4 regions of the Mesorhizobium sp. CC13 genome follow, and region 3 is predicted to be linked to each of the others. Evidence: riboswitches for the same ligand, from Rfam matches in the RefSeq annotation. Region 3 holds a riboswitch; each other region holds the start of a gene.
What was found. Region 3 has a riboswitch for cobalamin ahead of bluB (5,6-dimethylbenzimidazole synthase). Riboswitches for the same ligand answer to the same signal wherever they lie in the genome.
Positions count from the first base shown of each region.

Region 1: another riboswitch for cobalamin. It lies ahead of PV773_RS17945 (aromatic ring-hydroxylating dioxygenase subunit alpha); the one in region 3 lies ahead of bluB (5,6-dimethylbenzimidazole synthase).
Region 2: another riboswitch for cobalamin. It lies ahead of PV773_RS04060 (DUF1636 family protein); the one in region 3 lies ahead of bluB (5,6-dimethylbenzimidazole synthase).
Region 4: another riboswitch for cobalamin. It lies ahead of PV773_RS07970 (ABC transporter ATP-binding protein); the one in region 3 lies ahead of bluB (5,6-dimethylbenzimidazole synthase).

Region 1 is NZ_JARDJI010000014.1:64,243-71,292, reverse strand. It holds gene PV773_RS17965 (transposase) at 1-934, opposite strand, end outside; partial or broken gene PV773_RS17960 (electron transfer flavoprotein subunit alpha/FixB family protein) at 937-1,335, shown strand; partial or broken gene PV773_RS17955 (TrbI/VirB10 family protein) at 1,390-2,437, shown strand; gene PV773_RS17950 (DUF2274 domain-containing protein) at 2,434-2,664, shown strand; cobalamin riboswitch at 3,094-3,304, shown strand; gene PV773_RS17945 (aromatic ring-hydroxylating dioxygenase subunit alpha) at 3,412-4,659, shown strand; gene PV773_RS17940 (hybrid-cluster NAD(P)-dependent oxidoreductase) at 4,670-5,770, shown strand; gene PV773_RS17935 (hypothetical protein) at 5,767-6,045, shown strand; gene PV773_RS17930 (putative quinol monooxygenase) at 6,140-6,442, opposite strand; partial or broken gene PV773_RS17925 (transposase domain-containing protein) at 6,590-6,724, opposite strand; gene PV773_RS17920 (IS110 family transposase) at 6,803-7,050, shown strand, end outside.
Region 2 is NZ_JARDJI010000002.1:208,117-215,166, reverse strand. It holds gene PV773_RS04090 (NADH-quinone oxidoreductase subunit E) at 1-552, opposite strand, end outside; gene PV773_RS04085 (NADH-quinone oxidoreductase subunit D) at 553-1,743, opposite strand; gene PV773_RS04080 (NADH-quinone oxidoreductase subunit C) at 1,753-2,358, opposite strand; gene PV773_RS04075 (NADH-quinone oxidoreductase subunit B) at 2,365-2,946, opposite strand; gene PV773_RS04070 (NADH-quinone oxidoreductase subunit A) at 2,937-3,302, opposite strand; gene PV773_RS04065 (winged helix-turn-helix domain-containing protein) at 3,646-4,872, shown strand; cobalamin riboswitch at 4,868-5,071, shown strand; gene PV773_RS04060 (DUF1636 family protein) at 5,183-5,542, shown strand; gene cobW (cobalamin biosynthesis protein CobW) at 5,539-6,576, shown strand; gene PV773_RS04050 (cobaltochelatase subunit CobN) at 6,720-7,050, shown strand, end outside.
Region 3 is NZ_JARDJI010000004.1:222,497-229,546, reverse strand. It holds gene PV773_RS09015 (DUF459 domain-containing protein) at 1-918, opposite strand, end outside; gene PV773_RS09010 (lytic murein transglycosylase) at 935-2,161, opposite strand; gene galU (UTP--glucose-1-phosphate uridylyltransferase GalU) at 2,407-3,294, shown strand; cobalamin riboswitch at 3,361-3,544, shown strand; gene bluB (5,6-dimethylbenzimidazole synthase) at 3,570-4,322, shown strand; gene PV773_RS08995 (outer membrane beta-barrel protein) at 4,319-5,965, opposite strand; gene PV773_RS08990 (KpsF/GutQ family sugar-phosphate isomerase) at 6,172-7,050, shown strand, end outside.
Region 4 is NZ_JARDJI010000004.1:12,266-19,315, reverse strand. It holds gene PV773_RS07990 (cation diffusion facilitator family transporter) at 1-59, opposite strand, end outside; gene PV773_RS07985 (anthranilate synthase) at 124-2,313, opposite strand; gene PV773_RS07980 (iron ABC transporter permease) at 2,555-3,562, opposite strand; gene PV773_RS07975 (ABC transporter substrate-binding protein) at 3,616-4,560, opposite strand; gene PV773_RS07970 (ABC transporter ATP-binding protein) at 4,584-5,399, opposite strand; cobalamin riboswitch at 5,501-5,711, opposite strand; gene PV773_RS07965 (MFS transporter) at 5,744-6,910, opposite strand; gene PV773_RS07960 (LysR substrate-binding domain-containing protein) at 7,046-7,050, opposite strand, start outside.

The sequences.
Region 1 (7,050 bases), on a different contig from region 3:
CGGCCCGGGTCGCGACGAGGCAGCCAACGTTGGACGGCCAGCCCCAAATTACCCCGGTGACCTTTGCCAATTCAGGTGTCCAGGCAATACCGCACGCTTTCGCCTCAACGAAACAGGTGTTCCAGACTGCCGAGCCGCTCAGCCCGGGGGGCCGTGACAACCCCTTGTTGCCGATCACGTCGCTGGAGAGGTTGGGATTATAGTCGAGGCCGAAGTGGAAGCGTGAACTGAAACGATCGTCGCCAGGTGGAAGCTCGACTTCCCGTCCGGTCAAACACTGCGCCTTGGCCCTGACCGTCTCAAAGAAGAACCCGACGTCGTCACCTGGGAACCCGACGAAGGTCATGAGTTCGGTCGGGTAGGGCGAGTGGGCCCATGCGATCTGATCGAATTCAATGGCGCGTGATCCATGGGGCGCGCTCTTCCATGCCGCAGCGTCCACGGGGAGAAGCGCGACGTCGAGCGGTTCTCCGAACTTCACGTGATTGCCAGCGATGGCGCGGAGATCGTTGGAGTCTGCGAACTGGTAGAGGAGCCGCTCTCCACTCTCACGTGCGACCGCGACATGCGCGTTCGTTAGGACAAAGATGCGGTCGCCGACGCTCAGGTACGATCCGCTACCGTGCCCGACCCCATGGTCGCCACAATCTCTGAAGATCGGTGTCCGGTACTGCTTCAGGTATTCGGTCACCCGCACGCGCGCACCGCCGACCAGGACGATCTCAATCATGCCGCGCTGTTCCGCCCCAACCGCCGCGGCTGGTGAGGCGGCCGGCGCGCTGCTGATGACTTCGACCGGGATCAATTCCAGCGGCGAAGCCACCGACGCCGGCGTGCGCATCTGCCGGCGCCACGTGAACAACAGGTTCGCATTAATATCGTGCCGCCGCGCCACCAGCGACACCGACGCCCCGGGTTCACAGCTCTCGCCCACCAGCCGCTGCTTCTCTTCTAGGGTATATGATACCAAAGGTTCTGACGGCTGACTCTCGCGGGATTGAACGAAGCCGCTGACGCGGCAATTGGTGCGTGGGTTTGCGGATGGCCGAGCCGACGGCGGCCCTCGTCGTCTCGCTCGCCGGCAACTACGACACCATCGTCGCCGCCGCCACCTCGACCGGCAAGAACGTTTCGCCGCGCGTCGCAGCCCTGCTCGACGTCGGCCAGGTCTCCGAAATCATCGAGGTCGTCTCGTCCGACACCTTCAAGCGCCCGATCTATGCCGGCAACGCCATCCAGACGGTGCAGGCGCTCGACGCCATGAAGGTGATCACCGTGCGCACCGCCTCGTTCCAGGCTGCCGCCGAAGGCGGCTCGGCCGCGGTCGAGACCATCCAGCAATCGTCAGAGGCGCGTCCGCATCGTGCGCGCTGACTCAAGGCCGGCTTCATGAGCGCGACCAACCCCGGACAGAAAAAGGAAGCGTCGTTCTCCGATGACGCCCTGCCGCTCACCGACGAACCTGCGATGCGGCTGCGCCCCGAGCCCCCGCGTGTGACGCGCCTTTCGCGCAAGGTGCTGGCCGGTCTCAGCCTCATTGCCGGCGTCAGCCTGGGTGGCGCTCTGATCTACGCGCTTCAGAGCCGCAAGGCCAGAAAGCCGCAAGAACTGATTTCGACGGACAGCCTCGCCGTTGCCGACGGGCTCGCTGGCCTGCCGCGCGACTACACCGGTCCCATCCTCGGCTCGCCGCTTCCCGGCGACCTTGGCCGACCGATCCTCAATGCGCAAAACGCGGTGCGGCCGCCGCCGATCGTCGCGCCCGACCCAAACCTGAGCGCCGAGGAGCAGCGTCGGCAGCAGGAGCTCGAATCCGCCCGCACGGCAAAGCTGTTAGTGCCGACCGAAACACGACCGGTATTGACTGCGACGCCTACCGCGTCGCCGACCTCCCCAGTGCAGCCGATGCCGAATCCAACCGCACTCGGCCTCGACCCCCAGCCATCGACGCCGACGGCCGTCGAGCGTCAAAACGCCTTCCTCAATGCCCCGCCCGACAAGCGCAGCGTCTCGCCCGATCGCGTCGCGGCTCCGACATCGCCCTATGTGCTGCAGGCGGGCGCGGTGATCCCGGCCGCACTGATCACCGGCATCCGCTCCGATCTGCCCGGTCAAATCATGGCGCAGGTCACCGAAAACGTCTATGACAGCCCGACGGGACGCTTCCTGCTGGTGCCGCAGGGCACCCGCGTCATCGGCCAATACAGCAACGATGTCGGCTTCGGACAGCGTCGGGGCGGAGCTCGCCACCGACAACGATGACCGGCTGATCAATGCCATGCGCAACGGCGCCCAGGACACGATCAACGAGGCAGGTCAGCAGATCATCCGCCGCCAGCTCAACATCGCGCCGATGCTGACCATCCGGCCTGGCTTCCCGGTCCGCGTCATCGTCACGCGCGATCTCGTGCTCGAGCCCTATGGCGCAACACAATGATCAAGCTGAAGCTAAGCCCCATCGCCGACGACAGGCCTGTGAAGGTGACGCTGGAGCTTCCAGCGTCGTTGCATCGCGATCTCAAGACTTATGCGGAGATCCTCGGCCGCGAGAGCGGTCAGCCGGCAACCGAACCCGTTCGGCTGATCGTACCGATGCTGGAACGCTTCATCGCGACGGATTGCGGGTTTGCGAAGGCTCGGCGGATCCCTGACCCCGATCCGTAGCGATCGTCGAGTTTCTGGCTGGCAGGCCGTCCGTGACGCATCCGAGAGAAAGCTGCGAAACCGGCAGCACACCAATGCGGGCGTGTGAACTTCCGTACGCCCGCAATCCCATCTTGCTCCCCAAGGGCCGGGGAATATTTGAATCCTTCGACGCTTCCCGCACGACCGACAACGTGCTGCAGGTGAGAACCGATGCCGTTCCGAGTTGTCTCGATCTGATGGCACGCGCGCAGCGCTGCTGGAACAATCTCTGGGCGGCATTCGCCTCCTTGCCGAGCGTGTCCGCGACGAAGCCCAACGAGCCAATGGCTGGATCATTGACGCCGTGCTGATGAAGCGCGCGGAAGCAACTGACGATCGCCACGGTCGCTGTCGTCTTTGCAATCTGCCGATGTCGCTTTCCAGGCTTTGTCAGCGACGCGTCCGTGATCTGATCGACACGTTCAAGGTGCCCGTTGGCGAATTGGCCTGCGGGATAATTGGGAAGTCGGTTTGATGCCGACGCTGCCCCCGCAACGGTAGCGAAGCTTGTCGTCTCGACGGGAGAACCACTGGGCGTATGCCTGGGAAGGTGTCGGGACAGTCCTCAACAAAGGACAGCTTCGGAGCCCGGAAACCAGCCTCGAACTCTTTCAACCGACTGATCGCGGTGGGCGGTCAAGAGGCAGAGCGTTCGGGCAGTTCGTCCCGCGCGATCTTCCCCTCCATACCACCAGTTCAGTCCTTGTGCCGCTAGCGAGGACGGACATGGATACGCGCAACGAAATGCTGAAGCTCATCCGCGAAAGGCGCGATGGCTTCAGCCTGCCGCAACCCTTCTACATCGACCCCAATTTCTACAAGCTCGATCTTGAGCTGATCTGGTACCGGGACTGGCTGTTTGTCGGCCACGACTGCGAGGTCGCCAAGGCCGGAAGTTTCTTCACCGTCCAGGTGGGCGATTATCCCGTCGTCATCGTGCGCGGACGCGACGGACAGATCCGCGCCTTCCACAATTCCTGCCGCCACCGCGGCAGCCGCGTTTGCACCAGCGACAGGGGAACGTCAGCACGGCTGGTCTGCCCTTACCACCAGTGGACCTACGATCTCGACGGCAAACTGGTCTTCGCCCGCCAGATGGCCGAGGACTTCAAGAAGGAGGATTTCGGGCTGAAGCCCGTCGCCTGCGAAAGCGGCGGCGGCTACATCTTCATCTGCCTGGCCAAGGAACCCGCCGACTTCCGCCCGTTCCGGACGCTGATGGAGCCCTACTTCGCTCCCCACAGTCTCGTCGACGCCAAGGTCGCCTTCGAGTCGACCATCTTCGAGAAGGGCAACTGGAAGCTGGTGTGGGAGAACAACCGAGAATGCTACCACTGCGCGGCCAACCATCCCGAACTTTGTAAGACCTTTCCCGAGGCGCCGACCGTCACCGGGGTCAACGGCGCTGACAGCGACCCCGACATGCTGGCGCACTGGGCCCGCTGCGAGGCGGCAGGCCTGCCATCGCGCTTCTGCATAGACAAGGACGGGCAGTACCGTGCAACCCGCGCGCCGCTTCTCGGCGAGGCCGTCAGCTACACGACGACGGGAAGGCGCGCCGTCCGCAGGAACCTGTCAGACCAGGTTTTCACCGACCGCATCGGCACGCTTCTGCTCTACCACTATCCGACAACGTGGAACCACGTCCTTGGCGATTATGCGGTCACCTTCCGCGTCCTGCCGATCAGCGCGACGGAGACGGCGGTCACCACAAAGTGGCTCGTGCACAAGGATGCGGTCGAGGGCGTCGACTACGACCTCAAGGGACTGACCCACGTCTGGACCGAGACCAACGACGAGGACCGCCGCATCGTCGAGGAGAACGCCTTCGGCATCAGGTCGCCGGCCTATGAGACCGGCCCCTACTCCGAGCATCACGAAGGCGGCGTGATCCAGTTCGTCGACTGGTACGCCCGTTTCATCGAACCGAGGCTCACCGACGGGCAGAAGCCCGCGCTGCGCAGCGTCGCCTGAGGGAAGCGCCATGAATGCCATGAACGATCACAGCCTCTATCGCCACCTCGACGAGATGGCCCCGTGGAACGATCGCCTCCAGGTGCTGGAGGTGATCGCCGTGGCGGACGAAGCACCCGGCGTGAAAACCTTCACCTTCCGATCGGATGCGCAGACCTGGTTCCGTTACAAACCGGGCCAGTTCGTGACGCTGGAGCTGCCGACGGCCGCCGGCCCGCTTATGCGGACCTACACGCTGTCGTCTTCGCCTTCGCGGCCCTTCTCCATCGCCGTGACGGTCAAGGCACAGGTAGACAGCATCGGCACCCGCTGGATGTTCGGCAATCTTGTGCCGGGGTCTCGCGTCAAGGCGCTAGGTCCAGCAGGCAACTTCTCCCACCACGACCATCCGGCTGCGAAATACCTGTTCATCTCGGCGGGCTCCGGCATCACGCCGATGATGTCGATGCTACGCTGGCTGAACGACTGCGCACCATGGACCGACGTCGCCTTCGTCAACTGCGCCCGCTCGCCGGAGGAGATCATCTTCCGCAAGGAGCTGGAACTCCTCGGCAGCCGCATGCCCGGATTGTCTCTCGGATTCATGATCGAGGAGCGGTCGAGCCGCGAAAGCTGGTTCGGCCACATGGGGCGGATCGATGCCGTTCGGCTGCCGCTGCTCGCGCCCGACTTCCGTGAGCGCGAGCTGTTCTGCTGCGGCCCCGATCCGTTCATGCGCGCCGTAAGGGACATGCTGCAGGTAGCGGGTTTCGACATGGCGCGCTATCATCAGGAAAGCTTCGGCACCCCGGTAGCCGAAATGCTGCCTGCTCAGATCGAGCCAGGAGACGAAGACGCGGCAGCCGGCACCGCGTTCCCGATCAGCTTCGTTGGTTCGAATGTCGATGGGCGCTGCGATGCCGAGCAGACGGTGCTTCAGGCCGCTCGCGCCAACGGCGTTCGCATCTCGGCCGCCTGCGAGTTCGGCCTGTGCGGCACATGCCGGATCAAGAAGATCTCCGGTGAGGTCGCTATGAACCACAACGGCGGCATTCTCGATGAGGAGATCGCCGACGGCTACATCCTCGCCTGCTGCTCCATACCTCTGTCGCCGCTGGAGGTGGAGGCATGAGCGTCAGCGATCGAGAGGCGACGGCCGCTGCCCCGCGCAAGAAGCTCGATGGCAAGACGATGGCGGCCATATCGCCGTTGCCGCCGCCGGAGGAGGTGTTCATCGACTGGCTGATGTCGGTGCCGCCAGGCACCAGCATCGAGGCGGCCGCGCGATGGCAGATTGCGGTGATCGACAGTCGGGGACTCCTCCATCAGGATGTCCAGGTGCTTCGCACGCTTCTCGCCGCCGTCGCAGGACGAGGCCACTGGGTCCGACCGCCATTCAATCCTTGAGGAGTTCCGCGGATATCGGCAGGCCTTAGGGCGAAGTCGATAATAGGCTAGCCGACACGCCCACCGCAGTTTGTCGTTGGGATCAATCAACCAGCTAGCCCCAGGGCTGTGAAGAAGAGACATGGAAGATCGTCGCCTCTGGAGGTGCCGCGGCGAGCTCCCCAAGAAGAGTTATCGTCTTCTGGACTTCGGCGAGCGCTTCTTGACGTTCCAGGGCGGCTTCGTTTTCAAACACCTCCGTGGCCACGAATGAGTCGGGATCGGCCAGATCCTGTCCGATGTCGAAACTTGCGACACCCTCCAGTGGCCGACTGGCTTTGATGACATCCTTAAATGCAGAGACCAGCGGGTCGCTCTTTCCAGGCTGGCACTGCACCTTGAACCGCACGACGATCATGGCGCTGCTGATCGTCGGGCCCGTAGACCCAGAGGCAGCCGTCCTCCGGTTCCATGTCGACATAGACCTCCCACAGCAGCTCGGTGTCCTCGCCGAGCATTTCGGCGGCGAGCGGGAGGCTGTAGACCCGGGTGATCGCAGCCATGGTCAGGCGGCCAGTCTGGCGTCGGATCGGGCGCGCCAGTTCCAGGGGAGAAGCTCGTCGATGCGATTGGCTGGATGGTCGCTGACGCGGCCGATCAGGTCGGCGAGATAGGCCTCCGGATTGATGCCGTTCAGCTTGATGAGGTGGATGGCTCCCGCTTCCGGCGTCATAGTCTAGAAGCGGTCGCGACGATCGCCGTAAAGGAGATGTCATCCATGAACGAAGTAACGACGGTCGGGCTCGATTTGGCAAAGCGCGTTTTTCAGGTTCATGGGGCGGATGCAAAAGGCCGCCCTGTTCTCCAGAAGAAGCTTCGCCGTGAGGAGGTTCTGAGCTTTTTCGCCAAGTTGCCGCCTTGTGTTGTCGGCATGGAAGCATGTGCATCATCGCATTACTGGGCACGCGAGATTCGCGCTCTTGGCCATGACACCAAGATGATTCCGGCTTCGTACGTGAAGCCCTA
Region 2 (7,050 bases), on a different contig from region 3:
CGGGCCGGGCTTCACCTGGTTGCCCTTGCCCGCCTCGAACAGGTCGATGATCTCGGCGAGCCGCTCCGGCGTCAGGTCCTCGTAGGTGTCCTTGAAGATCATGACCATCGGCGCGTTCACGCAGGCGCCAAGGCACTCGACCTCTTCCCACGACAGCGTGCCCGCCTCGTTGGTGTGGAACTGGTCGTGGTGGATCTTCGAACGGCAGACGTCCATCAGCTCTTCCGAGCCGCGCAGCATGCACGGCGTGGTGCCGCAGACCTGGACGTGAGCGCGCGTGCCGACCGGCTTCAGCTGGAACTGCGTGTAGAAGGTCGCGACTTCGAGGACGCGGATGTAGGGCATGCCGAGCATGTCCGCGACGTGCTCGATGGCAGCCTTGGTCACCCAGCCGTCCTGCTCCTGCGCAAGCATGAGCAGCGGGATCACGGCCGACTGTTCGCGGCCCTTGGGGTACTTCTTGATCCAGGTTTTCGCCTGCGAAGTGAACGCCTTGTTGAAGGCGAACGAGGCTGGCTGGACGCTGGCTTCTGCGAGACGGCGGACTGACATTTAGCGGTCGACCTCACCAAACACGATGTCGAGGGAGCCGAGAACGGCCGATATATCCGCCAGCATGTGGCCGCGGCACAGGAAATCCATCGCCTGGAGATGGGCGAAGCCCGGCGCGCGCAGCTTGCAGCGGTACGGCTTGTTTGAGCCGTCGGAAACGAGATAGACGCCGAACTCGCCCTTGGGCGCCTCGACGGCCGCGTAGACCTCGCCGGCCGGCACGCGGTAGCCCTCGGTGTAGAGCTTGAAGTGATGGATGAGCGATTCCATCGAGCGCTTCATGTCGCCGCGCTTCGGCGGAACCACCTTGCCGTCGATGTTCGACACCGGACCGGTGCTCTCCTTGCCGAGCAGCAGGTCGACGCACTGGCGCATGATCTTCGCCGACTGGCGCATCTCTTCCATGCGGATGAGATAGCGGTCGTAGCAGTCGCCGTTCTTGCCGACCGGAATGTCGAAGTCCATCTCCGGATAGCATTCGTAGGGCTGGCTCTTGCGCAGGTCCCAGGCAGCGCCAGAACCGCGCACCATCACGCCCGAGAAGCCCCAGGCCCAGGCGTCGTCGAGCGACACCACGCCGATGTCGACGTTGCGCTGCTTGAAGATGCGGTTGGGGGTCAGGAGCTCGTCGAGGTTCTTCACCGTCTGCAGGAACGGATCGATCCACTTGCCGATGTCCTCGACCAGCTTCTGCGGCAGGTCCTGGTGGACGCCGCCCGGCCGGAAATAGGCCGCGTGCATGCGCGCGCCGCAGGCGCGCTCATAGAACACCATCAGCTTCTCGCGCTCTTCGAAGCCCCACAGCGGCGGGGTCAGCGCTCCGACGTCCATCGCCTGCGTGGTGACGTTGAGCAGGTGCGAAAGGATACGGCCGATCTCGGAATAGAGCACGCGGATCAGCTGGCCGCGCTTCGGCACCTCGATGCCGTGCAGGCGCTCGACCGCCAGCGCAAAGGCGTGCTCCTGGTTCATCGGCGCGACATAGTCGAGCCGGTCGAAATAGGGCACGGCCTGCAGATAGGTCTTCTGCTCGATCAGCTTCTCGGTGCCGCGGTGCAAGAGGCCGATATGCGGATCGACGCGGTCGACCACCTCGCCGTCGAGCTCGAGCACCAGGCGCAGAACGCCGTGCGCGGCCGGGTGCTGCGGGCCGAAGTTGATGTTGAAGTTGCGGACGGAGGTTTCAGCCATTTCGCCGCCTCAATTCGTCTTGGCTTTTTCGTCGCCCGGCAGCACATATTCGGTGCCCTCCCAGGGAGACAAAAAGTCGAAATTGCGGAATTCCTGCTTGAGTTCGACCGGCTCGTAGACGACGCGCTTCTGCTCGTCGTCGTAGCGCACTTCGACGAAGCCGGTGAGCGGGAAGTCCTTGCGCAGCGGGTGTCCTTCGAAGCCGTAGTCGGTCAGAAGGCGGCGCAGGTCGGGATGGCCCGAGAACAGGATGCCGTACATGTCGTAGGCCTCGCGCTCGAACCAGTCGGCGCCCGGATAGACCGGGGTGACGGACGGGACCGGCGTGTCCTCGTCCGTGCGCACCTTGACGCGGATGCGCAGGTTCTGCCGCGGCGACAGGAGGTGGTAGACGACGTCGAAGCGCTTGGCGCGCTGCGGATAGTCGACGCCCGACACATCGATGAACGAGACGAACTGGCACTGCACGTCGTTGCGCAGGAAGGTCAGCACGTCGACGATGTCGGCAGCCTTCACCGTCAGCGTCAACTCGCCATAGGCGAGCACGCTTTCCTCGATGTCAGCGTCGAGCTTTTCCGCGATATAGGCGGCAAGGTCCTTCAGGGCTTCACTCATTTGGGATCACCGCTCGATGGTGCCGGTGCGGCGGATCTTCTTCTGCAGAAGAAGGATGCCGTAGAGGAGCGCTTCGGCGGTCGGAGGACAGCCGGGCACATAGATGTCGACGGGCACGACGCGGTCGCAGCCACGCACCACCGAATAGGAATAGTGGTAGTAGCCGCCGCCGTTGGCGCACGAGCCCATGGAGATGACGTAGCGCGGCTCGGGCATCTGGTCGTAGACCTTGCGCAGCGCCGGCGCCATCTTGTTGGTCAGCGTGCCGGCCACGATCATCACGTCCGACTGGCGCGGAGAGGCGCGCGGCGCGATGCCGAAGCGCTCGGCGTCATAGCGCGGCATCGAGATGTGCATCATCTCGACGGCGCAGCAGGCGAGGCCGAAGGTCATCCACATCAGCGAGCCGGTGCGCGCCCAGGTGATCAGCGCCTCCGACGAGGTGACGAGGAAACCCTTGTCGGACAACTCGTTGTTCAGCTCGCCGAAGAAGGCGTCGTCGGAACCGATGAGCTTGCCGGTGTTCGGATCGATGATGCCTTTCGGCTTCGGCGCGATCAGGGTGCCGGAGGCGTCGTTCAATCCCATTCCAGCGCTCCCTTTTTCCACTCGTAGACGAAGCCGATGGTCAGCACGGCCAGGAAGATCATCATCGACCAGAAGCCAAGCATGCCGATCTCGCCGAAGGACACCGCCCACGGAAACAGGAACGCGACTTCGAGGTCGAAGATGATGAAGAGGATGGACACCAGGTAGAACCGGATGTCGAATTTCATGCGGGCATCGTCGAAGGAGTTGAAGCCGCACTCGTAGGCCGACAGCTTTTCCGGGTCCGGACTGCGGTAGGCGACAAGGAAGGGCGCCACGATGAGGGCAATGCCGACTACGAGCGCCACACCGATGAAAATGACGATGGGCAGATACGAACTCAGGAGAGCGTTCATGCTGCGAATTCCGTTGGTGGCCAATCCACCCAGACTTACAGCACGGGGTCCGTTTCCGGAAGCGCGACGGTTCCTCGCCGGTTCGGACGAAACGGTCGTGCTGCAATGCGGCGACGGTTAGCGCAGGCAGTCGGGCGAAGCAAGCCCAACCTTGTCCGAAAGGTGGCAAACCCCACGGCTGGACCAGAATCCTGGGGCGATCGCCCGTCTTTGATTTCCTTCCATTTTTACTCCACTTTACACTCCTGACAAGTCCCGAACCGCGCTTCTGCTAGCATCTGCAGCAAAGTGCGATTCCTCTACCCCAGCGTCACATTTCCGAAGACTGCGATAGCTTGCCGCAATGACCGAAAAAATCTCCCTGGCCACCGCCCGCCGCATCGCTCTCGCCGCGCAGGGTTTTGCCGATCCGCGGCCGACCGGAGCGATCACGCGACGTCACCTCAAGCGTGTGCTCGACCGCACCGGCCTGTTCCAGATCGATTCGGTCAGCGCCGTCGTCCGCGCCCACTACATGCCGCTCTATTCGCGACTCGGCCCCTATCCTATGGCGCTGCTCGACGATGCCATGCAGCCGAAGAAGCGCATGCTGTTCGAATATTGGGCGCACGAGGCCTCGCTGCTGCCGCTCGAGACCTTTCCGCTGATCCGCTGGCGCATGGAGTGCGCCGATACGGAAATGTATTCGGGCCTGGCCAAATTCGGCCGCGAGCACCGCAGCCAAATCGAAGCGATCTACCGGGAGGTCGTCGACCGCGGACCGATCGCGGCGTCCGATATAGAAGGGGCCAAGGGCTCGGGCGGCTGGTGGGGCTGGAGCCGCGAGAAGCATGCCTTCGAATGGCTGTTCTGGGCGGGCCGCATCACCACCCATTCCCGCCGCGGCTTCGAGCGGCTCTACGACCTGCCCGAACGCGTCCTGCCCGCCGAGATATTCAACCGCCCTGCCCTGCCAGCCGCCGACGCGCATCGCGAACTCCTCAGGATTTCCGCCTGCGCCCACGGCGTCGCCACCGCCATCTGCCTGCGCGACTACTTCCGCCTGTCGCCAGCCGACATGAAGGGCCGTCTGGAAGAGCTGGTCGAGATGGGCGAACTGATTCCCGTCCGCGTCGAGGGCTGGCACCGGCAGGCCTATCTCCACGCCGGGGGGCGCATACCAAGGAAGGTCCAGGCACGCGCCCTGCTCGCGCCCTTCGATCCGCTCGTGTTCGAACGCAGCCGCGCCGAACAGCTCTTCGACTTCCGCTATCGCATCGAGATCTACACGCCGGCTGAAAAGCGCCAGTACGGCTACTACGTAATGCCGTTCCTGCTCGGCGAGCGCATCGTCGCCCGCGTCGACCTCAAGGCCGACCGGCCCGCCGGCGTGCTGCGCGTGCACGCTGCCTATTCGGAGCCATGCGCTCCACCAGAAACCGCGGCCGAACTACACGAAGAACTCAAGCAGATGCGCGACTGGCTCGGCCTCGAGCGCATCGAAGTGACGTCCGCCGGCGACCTCGGGCCGGCGCTGAGCGACATCGTTGGTCGCTCCGCCGCGTTGACTCCACCCCTCGCTACCGCCTAAATCGCCAGTCGACGGTCCTCCGCCCGCAAAGGCGGAGGCTAAGAGGGAATGCGGTGCGGCTTTTTCGGCCAACTCCGCGGCTGTCCCCGCAACTGTGAGCGAAGAGCCGAGCTCGAAGACCACTGGGAGACTTCCCGGGAAGGCGGGCCAAGGCGACGATCCGCAAGCCAGGAGACCTGCCGTCAAAGTTTTTGATCCGAAGGCCTGGCGGGTGTCCCGGGCAAGGAGCCTGGATTTGGACTTCGACGACAATCTTCCGGTCGAATCGTCTGACGCATCCTGCGATGCAGCCGGCGCGCGCGCCTGCGACGTGACCATCCTCGTCTGCTCCTCCTGCCGCGACGAGACCGGCTCTGACGCCCACCCCCGCGCCGGCGCGAAACTTGCCGAGCACGCCCGTATCGCAGCCGGCGGCGACGTCGCCGTGCGCACCGTCGAATGCCTCGGCAACTGCAAGCGCCGCCTGAGCGCGGCACTGATCCGCGACGGCTCCTGGAGCTACGTCTTCGGCGACCTCAGCATTTCCTCTGGCGAAGACCTCGTCACCGGCGCAAGGCTCTTCGCCACCTCGACCGACGGCCTGATCCCCTGGCGCGGCCGCCCCGACAGCCTCAAGCGCGGCCTCGTCGCGCGCATCCCACCACTTGCTCTCATCAAGGAAGACAAATGACCGCCTCCGTCGAACGCGTTCCCTGCACCGTCGTCACCGGCTTTCTCGGCGCCGGCAAGACCACCCTGCTTCGCAACATCCTGGAGAATTCCAAGGGCAAGCGCCTCGCCATCATCGTCAACGAATTCGGCGACGTCGGCATCGACGGCGAGATCCTCAAGGGCTGCGGCATCGACGCCTGCCCGGAGGAGAACATCGTCGAGCTCGCCAATGGCTGCATCTGCTGCACCGTGGCCGACGACTTCGTCCCCGCCCTCGACCAGATCCTGTCGCGTACGCCAAAAGTCGACCACATCCTGATCGAGACCTCGGGCCTCGCTCTCCCCAAGCCGCTGGTTCAGGCCTTCCAGTGGCCGACGGTGAAGAGCCGCGTCACGGTCGATGGCGTCATTGCCGTCGTCGACGGCCCGGCCCTCGCCGACGGCAAGGTCGCCTCCGACATGGAAGCGCTCGCCGCCCAGCGCCAGGCGGATGATTCGCTCGACCACGACGATCCGGTCGAGGAGGTGTTCGAGGACCAGGTCGCCTGCGCCGACCTCATCATTTTGTCCAAGTCAGACCTGCTCGACGAGGCCGGCCATGCGCGTGCCAGCGCCATCGTCGGCGAACATCTCGCCCGCGCCGTCAAGATCGTGCCGTCGGCGCACGGCAAGGTCGACCCGTCGGTGCTGCTCGGCCTCGGCCTCGCCGTCGAGGACGACATCGAGAACCGTAAGACCCACCATGACGGCGCCTTCGACCACGAGCACGACGATTTCGACACCTTCGTCATCGAAATCCCCTCGATCGTCAGCCCCGACGAACTGGCCAAGCGCGTCGCCACCGCCGCCGAGGAAGAAAACGTCCTGCGCGTGAAGGGTTTCGTAGACGTCGGCGGCAAGCCGATGCGCCTGCTCGTCCAGGCCGTCGGACCGCGCGTCAACCACTACTATGACCGCGCCTGGACCGCCGAGGACGACCGCCGCTCGCGCCTCGTGGTCATCGGTCTGAAGGGGCTCGACCGCCCGGCCATCGAGCGTATCCTGGTAGGCTAAGTCTACATGCCCCCTCACCCGACCTCCGCTGCGCTCGGTCGACCTCTCCCCGTCGGGGAGGGGACTTCGCCAATGCCCGCGCTCGCCGGCCCGAAGGGCCGGATGAGGGGGAATTCTCTCGCTGCCTCGGGCGAGGTGCGCTGATGCACATCCTCACCACCACATCCGCCTCGCTCGACGACCTGATCGAGCCCGTGGACCTCAGGCAGAAGCCTGCGGATGTGGTGGCGCTGTCCTTCACCGACAGCGACCTCGCCGGCCTCGCCAGCGCCTGGAAGGCGGATGCCGAAAGCCTGCCGTCGATGCGGCTCGCCAGCCTGCGCGATCTCCGGCACCCGATGTCGGTCGATCTCTGGATCGACAGCGTCGCAGCCCACGCCAAGGTCATCCTAGTTCGCATCCTCGGCGGCCACGACTGGTGGCGCTACGGCTGCGACCGCCTCTCGGCATTGGCGCGCGAAAAGGGCATCGCGC
Region 3 (7,050 bases):
CAAAAGCTTGTTCAGCGGCTTTTCGGCATAGAAGGCGAGCTTGCGCTTGCCGGCGCGGGTGACGTTGATGCCGTCGTCCGAGCGCAGGCGCACCGGCTGGCCGTTGATGTCGGGGCCGGAGGTGACGAAGGCGCCGTTCTCGTCGACGAAACCGTCCCAGACATCGACGAACTCCTTGCCGGAGGCTTCCGTCACGGTCCTGTAGATGTCGTTGAAGGCGAGCATGTCGGTGCTCATCTTCGACGACTTGAATGCCGGCATGCCGATCCAGAGGAACGGTACCTTGGTGTCGCTCAGCGTCTTTGCGAACTGCTCGGCGCGCGCCGTGTATTCCTTCATCCAGGCCGGGCTCATCGCCGGTTCGCGGTTTTCGCCGACCCGCATCTGCTGGCGGTCGTTGGAGCCGAGCATGACCACGACGACGGCCGGCTTCTCCTGGGCGATCAGCTCCTGGGCTTTCTCCGGCCAGTTGTAGTAGTCGTCGCGGACGAAGCCGGACGAACCGCTGGTCTTGTCGACGATGCGGATCTTGGCGTTCTCGGCGAAGACGGTGCTCAGCCCCTCGGCGATGCCGGCGCCGAGGAAGTCGCCGATCACCAGCACGACACGCGCGTCGGGCAGCTTCTCCACCACCGGCACGGCCGGTTCGGCCGGCTTGCTCACTGCAGCCGCCTTGGGCTTGCGCGGCGCCTTGCGGATGGTTTTCCGAGGCCTGACCTGCGGTTCCTCGTAGATGTAGGGGTCGATGCGCGGCTCGCGGCGCGGCAGGAAAAGGTCACGCAGCGACCAGCGCCGCAATATGCCCTCCTGGGCGAAGGCCGGGGAGGGCGCGGTCATGGCGGTCAGCGCGACCGCCACCGCGACCGCAGGCATCGTCAGGCGCAGAACGATGGTGTTCGGGCGACGCGTCGATGCCAAGCACAACCTCCGCTGGCTAATTCTGCCGCAGCTTCTTGAGCACTTCCATGCTCGGATGGCCGTCCTGCGTCAAGCCCAGCTGCGCCTGGAACGCCTTGATGGCCGAGCGCGAGCCTTCGCCGATCTTGCCGTCGGCCTTGCCGTCGTAATAGCCGCTCTCCGACAGCCGCTGCTGCAGTTCCTGCTTTTCGGCGAAGGACAGCTTGGTGAACGGGCGGCTCCAGTCCTGCACCAGCCCGCCATATCCGGCGATCTCGTCGGCAAGCAGGCCGACCGCGAGGGCGTATTTATCGGCGTTGTTGTAGCGCTTGATCACCTGGAAGTTCTTGGTCATCAGGAAGGCCGGCCCCTGGCGGCCGTCCGGCACCTTCAGCGTCGCGACATCCGAGCCGCGCCTGAACGCCTTGCCGTTGGCGCGCTCGACGCCGAGCGAGGCCCACTTGTCCAGCGTCGCCGAACCGCTGGGGAACTTGCGGCCCTCGGGCAGCACCACCTCGTAGCCCCAGGTCCTGCCGGCCTGCCAGCCGTTCTTCTTGAGCAGGTTGGCGGCGGTGGCGAGCGCGTCGGGCACCGAATTCCAGATGTCGCGGCGGCCGTTGCCGTCGGCGTCGACCGCATAGGCCTGGTAGCTGGTCGGGATGAACTGGGTATGGCCCATGGCGCCCGCCCAGGAGCCCATCAGGTTGCTTTCCTTGATGTCGCCGCGCTGCAGGATCTTGAGGGCGGCGATGAGCTGGGTGCGGGCGTATTTGGCGCGGCGCTGGTCGCCATAGGCAAGCGTCGCCAGCGAGCGCACCACGTTGCGCATCACCTTGTCGTTCTTGAGGATCTCGCCATAGTTGGATTCCATCGACCAGATGGCCAACAGCACGTAGCGGTCGACGCCGTAGGCGGCCTCGATGCGGTCGAGCCAGGGCTTCCACTTGCGCGCCATCTCGCGGCCGGTGGCGATCGACTGGTCATGCACGCGGTTGTCGAAATAGTCCCAGACAGGGGCGGTGAATTCGGGCTGGAAGCGCGCCTTTTCCAGCACTTCGGCATCGGCGGAGGTGATGCCGCGGAAGGCGCGGTCGTAGGTCGAACCGGAAATGCCGTTGTCGGCCGCGACCGAACGGAAGCTCGCCACCCAGCGCTGGAATCCCGGCTCGGCGGCGGCGGGACCGGCAGGCAGCAAAAGCGCGAATGAGATACCGGCGATTGCGGCGGCGCTGGCGAGGGCCCGGGCGGTCTTGCGAAGAGGCATTCTTTCCTCCTTGGAGAGATCAGAAAGTCGATTCATCGCCGAAGCCGGTTATCAATCAGTTTACCATAGTCCTCCGGGGGAACGAAAAGCCGCCTGCCGAATTGTCCAGGGCCAGTCAACTCGATCAAGTTCGCGTGATCGCTGGTCTTGCCCGCCGTCCCCGAATATGTGAACGCATTCAGTATTCATCAATTGGGGCGTGACAGTGTCCACGCCCGGTACATGCAACCATCGGACGAACACCCATGAAACGAGTTCGCAAGGCAGTATTTCCTGTCGCAGGTCTGGGCACGCGCTTCCTGCCCGCCACCAAGTCGATTCCGAAGGAAATGCTGACCGTCGTCGACAAGCCGGTGATCCAGTACGTCGTCGACGAGGCGCGCGAAGCAGGCATCGAGCACTTCATCTTCGTCACCGGCCGCAACAAGGCGGTCATCGAGGACCATTTCGACGTCCAGTTCGAGCTCTACGACACGCTCGCCCAGCGCGGCAAGGGCGAACAGCTCGAAAGGCTGCAGCGCCTGCAGCCGGCGCCGGGCCAGACCTCGTTCACCCGCCAGCAGGTGCCGCTCGGCCTCGGCCACGCGGTCTGGTGCGCGCGCGAGCTCGTCGGCAACGAGCCGTTCGCGCTGCTTCTGCCCGACATGATCATGCAGTCCGAGAAGAGCTGCATGCGCGAGATGGTCGAGCTCTACAACGAGACCGGCAGCAACATCATCGCCGTGCAGGAATGCGACCCCGCCGAGGCGCACAAATACGGCATCGTCGGCAAGGGCGAAACCGTCCATACCGGCTTCCGCATCGACGGCATGGTGGAGAAGCCGAAGCCCGGCACGGCGCCGTCGAACCTGTTCATCAACGGCCGCTACATCCTGCAGCCGGAGATCTTCGGCATCCTGGCCAACCAGGAGCGCGGCGCCGGCGACGAGATCCAGCTCACCGACGCGATGCTCAAGCTCGAGAAGCAGCAGTCCTTCTTCGGCTACCACTATCGCGGCCGCACCTTCGACTGCGGTTCGCCGGAGGGCTTCGTCGAGGCCAACGTCGCCTTCGCGCTGTCGCGGGCCGATATCAACGAGCGCATGGCGGGCGTCATCGAAAGCCTGCTCGGCGAGATGAAGCCGGCTCGCTGACCTTCCCAATGTCGCCCGCGCGTCAGAATTGGACGCGCGGCGCGGTGGTTTTCGGCATCAGTGCCGAGTAGACATGTCCTGCCAGGTGCCCGCAGCGATGCGGGAGAATCGGGAACACGGTGCAAATCCGTGGCGTGCCCAACGCTGTAAGAGGGACCGCATCGGCAAAAGCCACTGTCCGCAGGACGGGAAGGCGCCGAAGGCGGGCTGAACTCGAGCCAGAAGACCGGCCCGGCAGAAATCGTCCACCGCATGGTCAGGCGGCGGAAACCGATATGCTCGCCAGGGGACACGCGATGCCGGCCGACCATACCCATGCCGATACGGGCTGTTTCGATGCGGCAGCGCAGGATGCCGTGTACCGCGCCATCTTCACGCGCCGCGACGTGCGAAGCCATTTCCTGCCCGATCCGATCGAGGACGCCCTGCTGGCGCGCCTGTTGATGGCGGCGCACCACGCGCCCTCGGTCGGCTTCATGCAGCCGTGGAATTTCATCGTCATCCGCGACCCGGGCCGCAGGGAGCAGGTGCGCGACCTCTTCCTCGCCGCGCGCGGCGAGGAATTGCCGCATATCGCCGAGGAGCGGCAGGCGCTCTACCGCAAGCTCAAGCTCGAAGGCATCTCGGAAACGCCGCTCAACCTGGTCGTGACCTGCGACCGCAGCCGGTCGCGGCATTCGCCGCTCGGGCGCTGGCACAATCCCGAGATGGACCTCTACAGCACGGTCTGCGCGGTGCAGAACTTCTGGCTGGCGGCGCGCGCCGAAGGCATCGGCGTCGGATGGGTCAGCATCCTCGACCGCGAGGCGCTGAAAAGGCTGCTCGGCATTCCCGAGCACGTCACGCCGGTGGCCTATCTGTGCGTCGGCCGCGTGTCGGAGTTCGCGGCGCGGCCCGACCTGGAGCGGCATGGCTGGGCAAGCCGCCTGCCGCTCGCTGATCTTATCATGAGCGAGGTCTATTCCGGTGCGGGCGAGGACGTGCTGAAGGCCGCGGTCTCGACGATGTCGGACGGCGGGAAGCCCTAGCGCTGGACCCTCAGCCCGACGAACACGCTGTTGGTGCTGCTGTCGCGGCCGGCGAGCGTGCTGTCGAGCGCTTCGTGTCTCAACCGGCCGGTCAGGCCGGCGTAGCGGTTGAGCCACCAGGTCAGCCCGGCTTCTGCGGTGAGCGTCAGCTCGCGGTCGTCCGATCCGGCATAGTCGCGCCAGCCGGTGCCGACCGCGGCAAAGCCGGTGAGGTTGGCCCGCATCTGGCGTTCGACCGCGAGGCGCCCGGAATAGAGCACCGAGCCGCTCTGCCCCGGCGTCGTCGAGCCTTCCACCACGGTCGTGCCGGTGAGGCTGACGATGGTGCCGCGGATCGGCGACCAGCGGAGATCGGCCGCGAGCGTGGCTGCGGAAATCGTGTCCAGGCGGTCGTCGTCGAAGTCCTCGGCGATCCAGCCCGCCGAGACCTCGCCGCCGAATTTCTCGCCCATGTCGATCTCGACGCCGGCGCGCGCGCCGACGCGGTTCGACGAGCGCTCGAAGCCGGCCGTGTCGAACCTGAGGTCGTAGACGCGGCGGCCGAACTCGACCTCGCCGAAGGGCACGAGGGCCGGCGAAATCTCGTAGCCGGCGCGCAGGCGGCCGGTATAGAGCGTGGAATTCCGGTCTTCCTGCGACAGCGTGCCCCCGCCGGACAGTTCGGCGTCGTCGAAGCGCTCGTTGGTCACTTCACCGGTGGCGGCAAGCCGAACCTTGCCAACGTCCTTTTCCAGACCCAGGCTACCGTCGAGCGTGCGCCGCAGGGGCCGCGAGACAGTGTCCTCGATCACCACCGGCGACGTCGCCGATTCCGGCCTGACATTGTAGCCGAGCGTGCCGATGGCGCGGAAACCGTCGGTCAGGTCGAGTTCGAGCCGCCCGTCGATGCCGCCCGTGGCCTCCTCGAGTTCCTGCCCGGAGACGGATTTGCGGAAGGTGCCGTAGGCGTCGATCGTCGCCGAGTGGCGCTCCCAGTCGGAGACGGCGTTGAGGCGAAGCGCGGTTTCGGAAAGCACCGCCGACTTGCCGTTGGCGCTCGAATCGGCGTTCGACGTCGCCGTCACGCCCTGTTCCAGGCTGGGCCGCAGCACGAAGCTGCCGACGCGGATGCCGGGTGCCGCGAACGGATAGTCGTCGCGCGGCACGTAGCGTCCCTCGATCGCCGTCTGGCGGCGTGCCTCCGAGCCGCTCGCCGGGGCAAATTCCGAATCGACCGTGCCCTGGCGCACCGCGCCGGTGGTCAACTCGCCGTCCGGCTCCGTCGGCGCCTCCGGTCCGCTCTGCTGGGAGGGGCGTGCCGCCGTGCCCGCGGCGAGGCGCCTGCGGGCCTCTTCGGCGCGCTGCCGGGCCGTGGTCGGGGGCAGGGCATAGGTCGAGGCGGAGGTTTGGTCGGCGTTCGGCGGCTCGCTGAAGATGTCGGCCGCCTCGCCGGCCGGCTGGTCGGGAACGGCCCCGGGGCTCGCGGGCTGATATGTGTCCTGGTTCTGGTCCTGGGCAGCTGCGACCGGCTGGACCGCCGGGCGCTTGCGCCACATCAGCGCATCCCTGACCTGGGTTTCGCTGACCGCGCCGCGCAGGCCGGCTTCCTGGGCCTGGGCGGGGAGCAGGCACGCCACGGCCGCCACGCTTGCCGTCGCCAGCAAGGCGCATATGCGCGCACCGTTCGGCCGTCCTATTCGCTCCGGCAAGACCCGTTCCATCGCCACCAATGCCCCGCAGGCGCATGGGCGCCGTGCTTAGCAACTCGTAAATCGCCATGGTTAATGGAGCGTTTCGCTGGCGCGCCGACCGCGCAAACGGGGGGCGATAGTGATGGACAGCCGGCTTGGGACGCGCTAACGCATGCGCCATGCACGCTGGATCGCTGAAAAAAGAGCCGGACCCGCAGGCCTCGATCGCCTCGGCGCTTCGTACCATCGCCACCGAACAGGCCGGAATCGCGGCTCTCCTCGCGTCGCTGGAAGGCCCGCTGGCCGAGCCGTTCGCCCGCGCTGTCTCGGTGCTTGGCCAGCTGAACGGCCGCGCGATCATCACCGGCGTCGGCAAGAGCGGCCATATCGGCAGGAAGATCGCCGCCACCTTCGCCTCGACCGGCACGCCGTCCTATTTCGTCCATCCGGCGGAAGCCATCCACGGCGACCTCGGCATGATCACCCGGGACGATGCGATCGTCGCCATCTCGTGGTCGGGCGAGACGGCCGAGCTCAAGGGCATCGTCGGCTATTCGCGCCGCTTCTCCATCCCGCTGGTGGCGATCACCGCCGGCGAGACCTCGGCGCTGGCGCGCCAGGCCGACGTGGTGCTGCTCCTGCCGCGCACGCCGGAGGCCTGCCCGCACGGGCTGGCGCCGACGACCTCGACGCTGCTCCAGCTGGCGATAGGCGACGCGTTGGCCGTGGCGCTGCTCGAGGCGCGCGGCTTCACGCCGGATCATTTCCGCACGTTCCATCCCGGCGGCCAGCTCGGCGCCAGCCTGATGCCGGTCGGCGAGCTCATGCACACCGGCGACCGCATGCCCGTCGTCACCATCGGCACCAAGATGCCGGAGGCGGTCCGCACGCTGTCGCAGAAGCGCTTCGGCTGCGTCTGCGTGGTCGACGCGGACGGCAAGCTGGCCGGTATCATCACCGACGGCGACCTCTCCCGCAACCTCGACCGCAACCTCGTCGAGACGAGGGTCGAGGAGATCATGACGACGCGGCCCAAGACCGTCCCGCGCCAGATGCTG
Region 4 (7,050 bases), 210 kb from region 3:
TTGGCGGAGCTCGTCTGGCTGGCGCCGGCCGGAGATCTCTGCGTTTCGGTCTGGGTCATGGTCTCGCTTGGTAACGGGTTCGCCCCGCGGCGCGCGGCCACGGAGCGAACAGGGCAGATCGGGCTAGGCGGCCTTGTCCTTGGCCTTGCGCGGCATGTGCGCGACGACGTTCTCGATCATGCGCATGCCTGCGTCGTGGCCGAGCGTCATGATCGATTCGGGATGGAATTGCACCGCCGCGATCGGCTCTTTCCTGTGCTCAAACGCCATGATCACGCCGTCCTCGGTCTCCGCCGTGACGACGAAATCGGCGGGCAGCCGCACCGGGTCGGCGAAGATCGAGTGGTAGCGGCCGACGGTCACCTCCTTGGGCAGGCCCGAGAAGATGATGCCGGGCTTCGCGACGCGGATGCGCGAGGGCTTGCCGTGCATCGGCACCGCCAGCTGGCGCAGCTCGCCGCCATAGGCCTCGGCGAGTGCCTGCAGGCCGAGGCAGACGCCGAAGATCGGCAGGTCGCGGTCGCGGGCCTTCTTGATCGTCGCCGCGGTGTCGAAATCCTTCGGCGTGCCAGGTCCGGGGGAGAGCACCACGAGATCGGGCTTGATGCGGTCGAATATCTCTTCCGGCACCGGCGAGCGCACGGTCGACACGTCGGCGCCGGTCTGGCGGAAATAGTTGGCCAGCGTATGGACGAAGGAGTCCTCGTGGTCGACGAGCAGGATCTTCACCCCTTCGCCGACGCGCGCGGTGGTGCGTTCGGTGCCTGCGGAGTTGCCGGTCTTGGCGTCGCGGATGGCGGAAAGCATGGCTGAGGCCTTCAGTTCGGTTTCGGCTTCTTCTTCCTCGGGGACGGAATCGTAGAGCAGGGTGGCACCCGCGCGCACCTCGGCGATGCCGTCCTTGATGCGGATGGTGCGCAAGGTCAGGCCCGTGTTGAGGTCGCCGTTGAAGTGCACCATGCCGATCGCCCCGCCATACCAGGCGCGCGGGCTCTTCTCGTTGTTCTCGATGAAGCGCATGGCCCAGAGCTTGGGCGCGCCGGTCACCGTCACCGCCCAGGCGTGGCTGAGGAATGCGTCGAAGGCGTCCATGCCTTCGCGCAGGCGGCCCTCGATGTGGTCGACGGTGTGGATCAGGCGCGAATACATCTCGATCTGGCGGCGGCCGATGACGCGGACAGAGCCCGGCTCGCAGACGCGGCTCTTGTCGTTGCGGTCGACGTCCGAGCACATGGTGAGCTCGGACTCGTCCTTCTTGGAGTTCAGCAGCTTGAGGATTTGCTCGGAGTCCGAGATCGCGTCGTCGCCGCGCTTGATGGTGCCCGAGATCGGGCAGGTCTCGACGCGGCGGCCGTTGACGCGCACGAACATCTCGGGCGACGCGCCGATCAGGTACTCGCCCTCGCCGAGATTGATGAAGAAGGAGTAGGGCGAGGGGTTGATGTTCTTGAGCCGGCGCGAGATCTCCGAGGGTGCGGTCTCGCAGCGCTCGTAGAACATCTGGCCGGGCACGACCTCGAACAGGTCGCCGCGCTTGAAGCTGTCCATCGCCCGGCGCACCAGCTGGGCATATTCGCCGGGCTCGTGGTCGCCGCGCGGCGGGATGCGGTCGGAGGCCTTGAACGGCTCCGCGACGCTGTCGCGGGCGATGCCTTCGGTCGAAAAGCCGTCGCCGGCATAGTCGTAGCGGTCGTGCCAGGCCTTGGCCGAATAGTGGTCGACCACCAGCACCTCGTCGGGCAGGAACAGCACCAGGTCGCGCTGGCTCTGCTTGCGCTCGAGCTTGTGCTCGACCGGGTCGAACTGGAAGGCGAGGTCGTAGCCGAAGGCGCCGTAGAGGCCGAGATTGCTGTCGGCATCGGTCTTGAACAGGGCGGTGATGGCGCGCAGCACGGTGAACACCGAAGGCACGCGCGAGCGCTCTTCCTCGGTGAAGATGCGGCCGGGCTTTGCCACTTCGAGCCCGATCAGTCTGGCCGACGTCTCCCCGATCGTCACCTCGGCGAGGTTGCCGAGCGTCCTGCCGATGACGGGCAGCAGCGCCTTGCCGCGCGCGTTCAGCGCCTCGATCTTCATCGAACGGCCGCGCGCGGAAATCACCAGCGGCGGGTCGATGATGGCGGTGTCCCAACGGGTATAGCGGCCGGGATATTCGTAGTTCGAGGAAAATACCGCGCCGCGCCGGCTGTTCAGCCCGTCGATATAGGCCTCGATCGCCCCGGCATAGGCGGTCTCGTGGCGCTCGCGGGTGATCGCGATGCCACCTCCGGTGACAAAGCGCTCGGCGCCGTTCTCTAGGATTTCCACCGTCATTCCCGTCTCCATCTCTTGCCGCTGGAGGTTCCGGAGCTGGTTCGAAAAAAGCAAATGGCCGCCCGGAACTTCCGTTGCGGCCACCACAATTTTCACGCACACGCGCTTCGAGAGGCCGCTGTCAGCTGGCCCGCCACCAATTGTTCTGGTTCGAGGTCGTGTTCATGCGAAATCCATAGCGGCGAAAAACATGGGCTGCAACAGGATTTGCGCTGTGTTGCGTTGCATTACCAACTGACCCTCAGTTTGTGACCCGGCGGCGCATCAGGGCGACAAACGCCACGCCGCCGATCAGCCCCGTGAGGATGCCGAGCGGCATGTCCTGCGGCGGCAGCACGGTGCGGGCGGCCATGTCGGCCGTGACGAGGAAGATGGCGCCCACCAGAGCCGACAGCGGCAGCACGCGACGGTAATCGCCGCCGATCGCGAGCCGCACGACATGCGGGATCATCAGCCCGACGAAGGCGATGACGCCCGAATAGGCGACGGCGCTGCCGGTGAGTATGGCACAGACCACGAAGATGACGAGGCGGAACCGGCGCGCCGGCAGCCCCAGCGCGGTGGCGCTCTCGTCGCCGAGCGTCATGGCGTTGAGGTTGCGGGCCTGGGTCAGAAGGTAGCCGCCGCCGGCGACGAGCGCCAGCAGCGGGTAGGCCAGCTGCTGCCATTGCGCCATGCCGAGGCCGCCGAGCATCCAGAAGATGACGACCGGCGCTGCCCGCGGATCGGCCAGGAAGATCAACAGGTTGCCGGCCGCCGTTATGATGAAGCTGACGGCGACGCCGGCCAATACGAGTTGGCCGGCCGAGTGCGCCCGCGTCAGGTTGGCGACCATCAGCACCAGGGCGGTGGCCGCCAGCGCGCCGGCGAAGGCGAACAGCGGCACCGTGATCGGGCCGAACACCATGCCGGCATGGAGCAAAGCGAGGATAGCCCCCAGCGCGGCACCGGATGAGACGCCGAGCAGATGCGGATCGGCGAGCGGATTGCGCGTCACCGACTGCAGTGCTGCGCCCACGACCGCGAGCGAGGCGCCGACCGTCGCCCCGAGGATGACCCGCGGCGCGCGCACGTCCCAGACGATGTTCTCGCGGCCGCTCGACCAGAAGACCTCGACGCTGCCCGGCACGAGCTTGTTGGCGATCACCCCCCAGACCGCGTCGAGCGGGATCGCCACCGAACCCACGCCGATCGCGACGAGCATCGTGACGGCCAGCAGTGCCGCGAGCGCCGCGACCAGCGCCGGCATGGCGTGGATCAGCGCATGGCGTGGGCCCTTGACGAAATTCCGGTGCGACACGGTCAGTCAGCCCGGAACGCTTCGGCCAGGCGCTTGATCGCCGCGATGTTGCGCGGCCCGGGTGTAGCCTCGACATATTCGAGCACGACGAAACGGTTGTTCCTCACCGCCGCAATGTCCTTGAAGGCCGGGTTGGAGCGCATGAAGGCGATCTTCTGCTCGGCCGTCACCTCGCCGTAGTTGACGATGACGATGACGTCGGGATTGCGCTCGATCACCGGTTCCCAGCCGATCTCGGCCCAGTTGGCCTCGACGTCGTCGGCGATGTTGATGCCGCCGGCCGCCTCGATCATCGCGGTCGGGATGGCGTAGCGGCCTGCGGTGAACGGCTTCTGCTCGCCGGAATCGTAGAGGAACACCTTCACCGGCCTGTCGAGCCGAGGCAGCCTGGACTGGAATTCGGCGAGATCCCGCTTGTAGCCCATGACCAGGGCCTCCGCCTTGTCGCGCACCCCGAAGATCGTGCCGAGGTTGAGGAGGTCGACATACATGTCGTCCATCGACGACTTTTCCCGCTTCACGACGTGGATGCAGCTTTCCGTCAGCTCGTAGACGGCGATGCCGAAGGGCGCGAGCGTGTCGGGCGTGACGGCGCCGCCGACGCTCATGCCGTAGTTCCAGCCGGCGAAATAGAAATCGGCGTCGGCGCCGAGCAGCACCTCCTTACTCGGATATTGCGGCGCGAGTTCCGGCAACTGGCCGATGTCCTTGCGAATGGCCGCGTCGATCTTGTTCCAGCCGGAAATGCCGGAATAGCCGACCATGCGGTCGGCCAGGCCGAGGGTCAGCATCATCTCGGTCAGGTTGATGTCGTTGGACACCGCCCGCTGCGGCGGAGCGGCGAAGGTCACGTCGCGGTTGCAGCTCCTGACCGTGACCGGAAAGTCGTCCGCCAGGGCGGTGGTGCAGCTTGCAAGGACTGCGGCGGCAAAAATCGTCAGGCGCATGGAGGCTCCTCGGCTTGGCGGGTTCAGCGTTCGAGATGGAAGGAAAAGCGCGGGCGCCCGGTGACCGGGTGATCGTCGAGGGTGGCGCCCACGGCGAAGTTCTCGCGGATGCGCTCGGGTGTGAGGATGTCGGCCGGCCTGCCACAGGCGACCGCGCGGCCGCCGTCCATGACCAGCACGCGGTCCGCATAGGCCGAGGCGAGCGCCAGGTCGTGCAGCGAGACCACCACGGTGCAGCCGAGATTGCGAAGCAGTTCGAGCACTTCGAGCTGATGGCGGATGTCGAGGTGATTGGTCGGCTCGTCCAGGATCAAGAGGTCGGGCCGCTGCACCACGGCTCGCGCGATCATGGTGCGTTGTTTCTCGCCGCCCGACAGCGAGCCGAAATCACGCGCGGCGAGCCGGGTGAGGCCGAGCAGCGACAGTGCGGCCTCGACGTCAAGATAGTAGTCGGCCGCGGTTCCGACGCGGGTGGCGTGCGGGATGAGCCCGAGTTCGACGATCTCGGCCACCGTCAGGCCGAAGTCCGAGGCCGGCTCCTGCAGCACTGTGGCGATGCGGCGGGCGCAATCGCGCGGCTTCATCCGCCAGATGTCGGTTCCGTCCAGCCTGACCGTGCCGCCGGTCGGCCGGTGGTAGCGGTAGAGGCAGCGCAGCAGGCTCGACTTGCCGGCGCCGTTGGGGCCGACGATGGCCAGCAGCTCCGCCGGCTCCACACGCACGGTCACTGGCTGGAGGATCGGCTTCGACGCGCGCGGGCCCCATGACAGGCCGTCGAGTTCGAGCAGTGCCGGGGTGGAGCCTACGAGACGACTAGAGCCGTGGACGTGATCGAGCATGCCCTGTCTCCGTGACGTGGCGGAGGCGGCAGAACGATCCGATCGGCGATCCGAAAAAGGCAGTCGCAACCATCATCATCTCCGCGGCACACCCCGGCCGGTTGAACGCATCCGATGATGGCAGGTCTCCTGGCTTGCGGGTTTCGGCGCCTCGGAGCCTTCCCGGCCGTGCGGCCAGTGGCATTCTTCCGACTTGCTATCCGCTCACAGTTGCGGGGGCAGCCACGGTTTCGCGTCCGGGACGTCTCACCGTGTTCCCATTTAATCCGCTGCCCGAACCAGGCAGCAGGAACCATCGCTGCCGTGGCTACAGCAACGACGGGTTGCTGACAATCGCTAAAGCGTCATGCCGCCTGCTGAATTGCGTCACGCCGGTCGAGCGCGAAGGAAATGACGGCCACGGCGAAGGCGGTCAGCGCAATCGCCGCGCCGACGAAGGGCAGGTCGGCGTAGCTCACTCCCATCGAGATCGCAGCGCCTCCCGCCCAGGCGCCGGCGGCATTGCCGGCATTGAAGGCGCCCTGGTTGAGCGTGGCGGCGAGGTTCGGCGCTTCCGAGGCTGTCTCGACGACGCGCATCTGCATCGGCGGCACGATGACGAAGGTGATGACGCCCCACATGAAGACGAGCAGGATCGCCGCGGGTACCGAGTGGCTGAGCCCGGCGAAGGCGACGTGGATCATGGCCATCACCACGAGCGCGCCGATGGCCGTCGGCATCAGCCTCCAGTCGGCCAGCTTGCCGCCGATGATGTTGCCGATGGTCATGCCGCCGCCGAACAAGAGCAGGATCCAGGTGACGGACTCGATCGACAGTCCGGTGACGCCGGTCAGGATCGGCTTGATGTAGGTGAAGACGGCAAACAGGCTGCCCGAGGCGAGCGCGGAGATGATCATGGCGAGCCACACCTGCAGCTTGCCCAACACCTTGACCTCGCCGGCGACGCCACCCTTGCCGGGAGGGGCGACGCCCGCCGGCACGAGCCAGGCGATGGCCGCGACCGAGATCAGGCCGATGACGACGACGGCGTAGAAGGTCATGCGCCAGCCGAAGGCTTCGCCGAGCGCGGTGCCGCCGGGCACGCCGAGGATGTTGGCGAGCGTCAGGCCGGCGAACATCAGGGCGATGGCGCTGGCGCGCTTGTTGGCCGGCACCAGGCTTGCCGCCACCACCGAGCCGATGCCGAAGAAGGCGCCGTGGCCGAGGGCGGTGACGACGCGCGCCGCCATCAGCGTCCAGTAGGTGGGGGCGATGGCGCAAAGCAGGTTGCCGAGAACGAACAGCATGGCCAGCCCGACCAGCACCGGCTTGCGCGGCAGTCTCGCCGTGCCGATGGCGATGATCGGGGCTCCGATGACCACGCCGAGGGCATAGCCCGTGACCAGCAGCCCCGCCGCCGGGATCGAGACGCCCAAGTCGGCGGCGACCTCGGGCAACAGCCCCATGATCACGAATTCGGTGGTACCGATGCAAAAAGATGCAACGGCCAGAGCGAGGATCGGCAAGGGCATGGATGGACTCGGGGGGAATTGAAACGATTTAGGTCGACAGTTTCCTTAAGTCGGCCGCCGCGCAAGCGATTTTGATGCATTGCAGCAATGCATGGAGTGCATGGCACCCATTCGCGGACGGCGCAGCCCCGTCGTTCAGG